DNA from 2 places in the Uruburuella testudinis genome. Region 2 is predicted to be linked to the other one. Evidence: predicted binding sites of a transcription regulator. Region 2 holds the regulator's gene; the other holds the start of a gene.
The links. Region 2 encodes FNR, which switches genes on or off when oxygen is low (the NO sensors DNR and NnrR bind a similar motif). Its sites were predicted from a motif close to TTGATNNNNATCAA; they were not measured.
Positions count from the first base shown of each region.

Region 1: a site for FNR is predicted at 2,288-2,301, ahead of LVJ83_RS05725 (DUF3149 domain-containing protein). Genes of this name have one in related genera too.

Region 1 covers NZ_CP091508.1:1,239,907-1,244,335, forward strand. Annotated here, with positions in the region: gene ruvB (Holliday junction branch migration DNA helicase RuvB) at 158-1,189, opposite strand; gene LVJ83_RS05720 (hypothetical protein) at 1,612-1,920, opposite strand; gene LVJ83_RS05725 (DUF3149 domain-containing protein) at 2,079-2,213, opposite strand; gene LVJ83_RS05730 (2Fe-2S iron-sulfur cluster-binding protein) at 2,424-3,434, opposite strand; gene LVJ83_RS05735 (hypothetical protein) at 3,559-4,429, shown strand, end outside.
Region 2 covers NZ_CP091508.1:643,980-648,408, reverse strand. Annotated here, with positions in the region: gene LVJ83_RS02915 (OmpA family protein) at 1-323, opposite strand, end outside; gene LVJ83_RS02910 (CysB family HTH-type transcriptional regulator) at 775-1,725, shown strand; gene fnr (fumarate/nitrate reduction transcriptional regulator Fnr) at 1,908-2,642, opposite strand; gene hemN (oxygen-independent coproporphyrinogen III oxidase) at 2,774-4,180, shown strand.

The DNA.
Region 1 (4,429 bases), 600 kb from region 2:
ACAATAAATTTCAAATCGTGCGAGGCTGTGCCGCATACCTTACATCAACGTGTATTATTTTTATATATTTGAACAGCATGCGGCGGAAAGCAGGGTAGCGCCCCGTAAGGTTGTTTGCCGAGCAGCGATTGAAAAACTGATCAAAGATGAGCCGCCGTTATTTTTCGACCGGCAGCCCGAAATGCCGATAGCTGCGTTCGGTAGCCATGCGGCCGCGCGGGGTGCGTTGCAGAAAACCTTGCTGAATCAGATAAGGTTCGATAACGTCTTCGATGGTGTCGGTGGATTCGCCGATGGCTGCGGCCACGTTTTCCAGGCCGACGGGGCCGCCGCTGAATTTGTATAAAATCGCTTCCAGAAACTTGCGGTCCATCACATCCAGCCCGGCTGCATCCACATCCAGCATCGAAAGGGCAGCATCGGCGGTTTCAGCGTTAATCACGCCGCTGTGTTTCACTTCGGCGTAATCGCGCACGCGGCGCAGCAGGCGGTTGGCAATGCGGGGGGTGCCGCGGCTGCGTTTGGCTACTTCCATTGCGCCTTCGCCGCCCATATTCAGTTGCAGCAGTTGTGCCGAACGGGTGACGATGGTGGCCAGATCGGCATGTTCGTAAAATTCCAGCCGCGAAACTATGCCGAAGCGGTCGCGCAGCGGATTGGTAAGCATGCCGGCGCGGGTGGTGGCGCCTACGAGGGTAAACGGCGGCAGGTCGATTTTGACCGAACGGGCGGCGGGGCCTTCGCCGATCATGATGTCGAGCTGGTAGTCTTCCAGCGCGGGATAGAGAATTTCTTCTACCACGGGGCTGAGGCGGTGGATTTCGTCGATAAACAACACATCGTGCGGTTCGAGATTGGTCAGCAGGGCGGCCAGGTCGCCGGCGCGTTCGAGCACGGGGCCGCTGGTTTGGCGCAGGTTAACGCCCAATTCTTTGGCGATGATGTGCGCCAGTGTGGTTTTGCCCAAACCGGGCGGGCCGAACAGCAGCGTGTGGTCGAGCGCTTCGCCGCGCTTTTTGGCCGCTTCGATAAAAATGGCCAATTGCTCTTTGGCTTTGGCCTGGCCGATATAGTCGGCCAGCGTTTTCGGGCGCAGGGCGCGCTCAAGCAGCTCTTCTTGCGAAGAGATGTTTTGGGCGCTGATGATGCGTTGTGGTGCGGCGGCGGTAAGGTTGTCGGTTTGCAGCATGGGTGTCGGCTTGAGGAAAAGGGCAGTAAGAATGATACCTGAAATTGCCCGGCTTGGCTTGTGATACCCGTCCACAAAAATAAGCCATAGGGGGATGAAGAAAACACCCTAAGGGCAAGTGGATAAGGTAAATTAATTTGGTCGGGTTGTTTTTCGAATAAGTTGTAGTAGCCGTTTTTTAAACGGGCTATCAAACCCTCAGGCCGTCTGAAAACAGAAAACGGTTTCAGACGGCCTAGGGTGTCATGACAATTCATATATCATCATCTTTTTTGCGCTAAAAGCACATCTGCTGTGTTAAAAATCCTCGCAAGATGTCCATCTTGCTGCGTTTTTTGCCTTGTATCTGTACTTTTATCACAAAAAATCTGAATCATTCTGAATGGTTAGGACACCCTAGACTTTCCGGCAGTTTCCCGGAATCATCGGGCACGCATCTGCCGCCACATTTGGTAATCGCGCAGCGGCGGCACGGGCGGGTTGAGGCAGTGCGGGCATACGCCGGTAATGTCTTCATCATCTTCTTCGATGTGCAGCGCGTTGGGGTCGAATTTGGCTTGCTGCATCACGGCCTGTGTCAGTGCTTGCGCCTGCACGACGTCGAATTCGAAAGTAGCGAGAATTTCGGCCAGCAAATCGTGTTCGGCGCGGCTGAATTGCCGGCTGTGGGTTTCAATCATGCGGATATAGTCGGCATTGCGGATTTTAAGCGTGAGCAGCTGGGCGTGCATGGAAGTGGCCGTCTGAAAAAACTGGTGTGATTATAGCGTAAAACAGGCGGATTCGGGGCGGTAGCGGCGGTTGTTCCAATTTGTGAAGGCAAAAAAAAGGTGTGGTACGAAACCACACCCAAACACACACACATCAAGAGGAAAGAGATAACGGTAAATCAATTTTTCGGGCTGCTGTCTGCTTGCTTTTTTACCCAAAAAAATAAAAAGGTTGCAATCACCATCACAAATAAAATAGTAATCATTGATAAGATGCCTACCGGCGATTTAAATAATTCGTTCAGCAGTTCCATGTTGTGTTCCCTTTGTTTGCTGTTGATTTCATTATTTGCTGGGTGTGATTATAGATAAAAACCATTATCAGGTTTTGATGCAAGTCAATGTTGGCACCATTGCGTGGGAAATATTGAAAATAAACTGTTTTTTCGGGGCGGATGGCTTGTTTGGCAGCCGGCCTGAAATCAAAAAAACCGCCCGGGCGGGGCGGTTTGGCCGGTTGTTGTTCAGACGGCGGGTGAAAAAGCATCGGAAAAAAAGGCTTCGGGCGGTAGGCCGCGCTCGTTTTCGAGGTGTTTTTGTGCGCCTTCAATCATGTCGGTCGAGCCGCAGGCATACACTTCATAACCCGATAAATCGGCATAATCGGCCGCCACATGTGCCTGAATATAGCCGCGGGCGCCGTTCCAGCCTTCATCAGGGCGGGAGAGCACCGGAGTGAATTTTGCATCGGGTAATTGCGCCAGCAGGGCTTCGGCGGCGGGCAGGGCGTATAAATCGGCTGCTTTGCGGGCGCCCCAATAAAGATGCACCGGGCGGCGGCTGCCGGTGTCTATCATATGTTGCAACAGGCTTTGAATGGGGGCAAAACCTGTGCCGGTGGCCAGCATCACCATCGGTTTGTCGCTCTCTTGCAGGGTAAACGTGCCCAATGGGCCGCGGATGCGCATAATGGCTTTTTCTTTGACGGCCGCTTCTTCGCCAAACAGCATGCCGGAAAACAAACCGCCCTCGCGCTTGCGGATATGCAGCTCCAGCATATCGGTCTGAGCGGGGCTGTTGGCTATCGAATAGCTGCGGGTGTGGTTGTCTTTCAAGAGTAAGTCGATATATTGGCCGGCCCAAAATACAAACGGCGGCGCTTTGGGCAGCGAGAGCTTGACGATGGCCATGTCGTGGCGGATGTCAACACTGCAAACGCGCACGGGCAGGGTTTTGACCGGCGGTGCGTCGGCGCCGTTATAACCGGGCACTTTCAACTGCACGTCGCTTTTGGCGGTGCAGCAACACATTAAAATCTTGCCCTTGGCCGCTTCTTCGCTGCTCAGTGCCAGCTCGGCATGCGGGCCTTGTTCGACTTCGCCGCTGATTAAATCGGCTTTGCATTGGCCGCAAATACCGTTTTGGCAAGAATGGGGCAGGTTGAGGTTTTGGCGTTTGGCCGCCGCTAAAATCGGTTCGCCGCTGTTAACGGTGAAAGCGGTTTGATCGGGAGCAAGGGTAACGGTGTAAGACATGGTAAAGGGCGCAGCCGCAGGTAAAAATAAGATTATAGCGAATTTCCCCCACTATTGCTGGCATAGCCCGATTTTCTATCGTAGTATGAAATTCCTATAAACATGATAAATAAAGGGGCAGGAGATGAGAACAACATTATTGGCTGCGGCATTGGCAGCATTGGGTTTGAGCGGTTGCAACAGCTTGAGCGGTAAAACGCCGCAGGAAATGATGCAGATTTCGATGGCACGCAGTTTGAAGCAGGATTACAGCTATAATTTCAGTGGCGAATCAAGGATATATTTAAGCAAGCAGGAAGACGGTGTTGCGCCTGAAGTGGCCGGGTGGGGGCGCGAGCGTACCGGGCAGGCCGACGGCCAAACCGATGGTGAGGCAGCAGGTGCTGAGGGTGCTGAAGCAGATCAGGATGCCCTGATGTCTGCAACCGGCCGGGATTTGATGCAGGCCTTGACATCGGGCGGTGCGGGTCGTGGTTTGGGCAATAAAATGGCTGATGCTTTGCAGAAATATCCGGGGCTGGCAAACTATCTTGCCAATGGCCGCATCAACTTTGATGGTGCGGTGGATTTGCGCCAAGAATTGATGGAGATTGTGCCAGAGCTGGTTTTAAACGGGCGCAACGAGCAGATTGCCGTCAAAATGCCGATATTGCTTGACGGTAAAAACATGAGCATCACGGCCGATTTGCCCGACAGCGTGCAGATGGCTTTGAATTTTAAGGTTGGCGAACCGATGCGCAAACGGTTGGGGCATGAGCCGATACGCATTACCATGAAAGATGAAAACAAAAAAGGCATTCCGGTGCGCAATGCCGTGAAAGCTGCGGTTTACGCCAGTTATAAAGCTTATGGCGAACTGCCGCCGCAGTCGTTCAAGCTGAGGGAAATGGATGATTTCGGCAGGCAGATCGGCGGCCGCTACCGGCTGGAGTTGGTGATGGATGATGAAACCAACAAAGCTTATTATGAGGCGGCCGTGCGTGAATTTTCAGCCA
Region 2 (4,429 bases):
TGGGCCAGCGCATTCAAGGTTTCGCTTGCTTCAGGACGCAGGTTGTCGCGGTCGAAACCAAACAGAGTTTGGGCAGACAGGGCAACAGTTTCGTCAGCATATTCGGGAGCAGATTGAACCGGAGTGGCATCGCCACATTCGATACGGCCTTGGGTCGCTTTGTCCAGGTAGGTATTTTCCCAGCACTCGCCGTAGTTGTTGCGAACCACGGTTTGTTCACGATCAACGGTGTAACCGTGTTTGGTATGCGCTTCGCTGGCCATTGCGGTGCCTGAAGCTACCAGAGCAACGAACAAGGCGCTTAATTTAAGCTGTTTGGTCATTTTATTCCCTCATCAAAAATTGTTATGCAACGGCCACACCGGAGTGTAAACGCCACAAATCACCAATATACAGGCCGCTGTAATAACGGCGGCAAATCGGATATATCAGGTTTGCACTATAAGAAGCTAAGGGCAAACTGTCAATAGCGCGCTGCCTGAGCACAACTGCGAAACGGCCCGCTTCCTAATTATGAATCATGCCGAAAAATCAATCCTGTGTCATTTATTTACAACCAAATTGCGCTGCTTGCGGCTTTGTCGTTGCACAAACGCAACACCCGGAGAGGGCCCATAAAATGCCCATATATTACAAAACCAAGATAGTTTCTGTAAAAACAAAAGCTTTCTTTGAAAAAAGGAGAAAACGGGCAAGGCCTCATGAAATATGCTACATTTAACGCACCGTGTCGCACAAAACCCACATTTTTCCGCACAGCCCTACCCTACACTTATGAAACTACAACAATTACGCTACGCCCTGGAAGTTTACCGCCACAATTTGAATGTTTCCGAAGCCGCCGACGCACTGTTTACATCGCAGCCGGGCATTTCCAAACAAATCCGCCTGCTGGAAGAAGAATTGGGCATTCAAATCTTTATCCGCAGCGGCAAGCGTGTGGTTTCGGTATCACAGCCGGGCAAAGCCGTATTGGAGCTTTCTGAACGCATTTTGCGGGATGTGCAGAATATTAAAAATATCGGCAGCGAATTTACCGACCACGACAGCGGCTCGCTTACTATCGCCACCACCCACACCCAAGCGCGTTATGTGCTGCCGCGCATCGTGGCCGACTTTGTCAAGCGCTATCCCAAAGTCGAATTAAGCATCAAACAGGGCAGCCCTACCGCCATCGCTCAAATGGTGGGCAGCGGCGAGGCCGACTTTGCCATCGCCACCGAGTCTATCGATGAGCATATCGAATTGCGCAAACTGCCCTGCTATGAATGGACGCACGCCATTGTGGTGCCGCACGACCATCCGCTGCTCGATTGCCGCCACCCTTTGAGCATCAACGATTTGAGCGGCTACCCCCTCGTCACTTACGAATTCGCCTTCAACAACGGCAGCAGCATCGCCCGCGCCTTTCAAAAAGCACGCATCGAGCAGCCCAAAGTAGCGCTTTCCGCCGCCGATACCGATGTATTGAAAACTTATGTCAAACTCGGCTTGGGCGTAGGCATTATGGCCAAAATGGCGTTTGACCCCAAAAACGATGCCGATTTGCAGCTGGTTGATGCCGATCATTTGTTCGAACCTTCTTCCACTTATATCGCTCTACGGCCGGATACCTACCTACGCGGTTACACTTATGATTTTATCAACCTGTTTGCCCCGCAACTGACACGCGAGCGTATTGATAAAATGCTGTATATGCCGATTGAAGAAGATTTTTCGATTTAATCTCCATTCACAACAATAATCTAACCGACTAACTCGTCGCCGCGCGTGCGTACTGCATTCGACTGGCTGTCTTGCCGGCTTACTTTTGTATGAATATAAAACCGCATGCGTTGAATATTGATAAATAATGAGGCCGTCTGAAAACGCTTCAGACGGCCTCATAAATGCTTGTAATCAATGCCTTACAGCGCATGCGCACAGCCTGACACCATTTTCTTCAATGCCTGCGGATCCAAGATTTTGATGTGTTTATGCTCCACCAAAATCAGACCCTCATGATGAAATTTTGACAAGGTGCGGCTGACGGTTTCCAGCTTCAGCCCCAAATAGCTGCCGATTTCCTCGCGCGACATCCGCAAGATAAAATCATTGGCAGCAAAACCGCGCGAATACAGGCGGTTCGACAAATTCAGCAAAAACGCCGCCAAGCGCTCTTCTGCACGCATATTGCCCAACAACAGCATCACGCCCTGGTCGCGCACAATCTCACGGCTCATCAGGCGGAAAAAATGGGTTTGCAGGCTGGGAATATTTTGGCCGAGCTCTTCCATATGGGCAAACGGCAGTTCGCACACTTCACTGTCTTCCAACGCCACCGCATCACAGCTGTGCACATGCGAGCAAATGCCGTCCATGCCGATCAACTCGCCCGACATAAAAAAGCCGGTAACCTGATCGCGGCCGTCTTGGCTGGCCACCGTGGTTTTGAAAAAACCGGTACGTATGGCATACAGAGATGTAAAAGGCTCGCCCGCCCGAAAGAGGTATTCGCCCTTTTTCAGACGGCGGCTTTGGCGGATAACCGCATCCAGCTGCTCAAACTCGGTCGGCATCAAGCCCACCGGCAGACACAACTCACGCAATGAACACGTGGAACACAAGGCTTTGAGCTGGTTTGAATTCGTGTGTGCAGACATATCGGCAACCTTTATTCAGCCCCGACTTATTGAGTATTGACTCACGTCAAGGCATGTTTATCATAATATCGGCATTCTACCAAACTAGCTTAGCTTTGCCTAATTGATTCATTCACACACCAGAACACAACATGAAAACCATACCCATACACACAAACACCCAACCCGAATTCGACCGCAATCTGATTGCCAGCCTGCCCGCCAGCGGCCCGCGCTACACTTCCTACCCCACGGCAGACCGCTTCCACAACGGTTTTGGCGAACCCGAATACACCCACGCCCTGCAATTGCGCAGCTTGGGTGCGCTCAACAAACCGCTGTCGCTTTATATCCACATTCCGTTTTGTAACACCATCTGCTATTACTGCGGCTGCAACAAAATCATCACCAAAGACAAATCCCGTGCCGATGCCTATATCGAATACTTAGAACGCGAAATGGATTTGCTCGCCCCGCACCTCAACGGCCGCCACCAGCTCGCCCAACTGCACTTCGGCGGCGGCACCCCCACTTTTTTAAGCGACGACCAGCTCGAACGTGTGTTTGCCATGATACGCAAACATTTCCAACTGATTCCCAGCGGCGAATATTCGATTGAAATCGACCCGCGCAAAGTAAGCCGCGACACCGTACACCATCTCGGCCGGCTCGGCTTTAACCGCATGAGTGTAGGCATTCAGGATTTTGATCCCAAAGTGCAGCAGGCCGTCAACCGCATCCAAACCGTTGAAGAAACGCGCGAAGTCATCGAAGCGGCCCGTGAAGCCGGATTCAAATCAGTGAGTGTTGATTTGATTTACGGCCTGCCTCACCAATCGCTGGAAAGCATCAAGCCCACCATCGACACCGTACTCTCACTCGATCCCGACCGCCTCGCGCTCTACCACTACGCCCACCTGCCGCATATTTTCAAACCCCAACGCCGCATCGACACCGAAGCCGTGCCCGGCAGCGAAGAAAAGCTCGATATTTTGCAATACGCCGTGCAAACCCTCACCGAACGCGGTTATGTATTTATCGGCATGGATCACTTCGCCAAGCCCAAAGACGAGCTTTCCACCGCCTTAAAAGAAGGTTGGCTGCAACGCAATTTTCAAGGCTATTCCACCTATGCCGACTGCGATCTGGTGGCCATCGGCGTTTCCAGCATCGGCAAAATCGGCAGCAGCTACGTGCAAAACGAGCGTGACATCGATGCTTATTACGCCGCCATCGACTCAGGCCGCCTACCGGTCATGCGCGGCTACCAACTCAACCGCGACGACATCCTGCGCCGCAACATCATTCAAGATTTGATGTGCCGCTTTTCCCTCGATTTTCAGCTCTACGAAAGCATCTTCGGCATTCCGTTCAGCCAATATTTCAAAGACGAGCTTGCCGATTTACAACAACTGGCCGCACTCGGCCTGCTGCATCTGAAAGCCAACGGGCTGAAAGTCACCCCTAAAGGCCGCTTCCTCATCCGCAATATTGCCATGGTGTTCGACTACCACTTGCGCCATAAAGAAACCAAGGCACAATATTCGCAAACCGTATAAGCGTGTTTTAACAACAGTCAACAGGCCGTCTGAATTTTCAGACGGCCTCATATTAAAAATACACAAATATATAATTTATAAATGCATACCAATATTAATAATATTAACACCCGTTTCTTTATTGTGTTACAATTATAGCAAAGGCAATTGAATAACCGTATTTTTCAAATCAACCTGTTTGTTTTAAAAAGAAGATTCATCAAGAAGCCTTGAAAATTGCTGAGCCTATAGCAACTTCCCCCAACCACA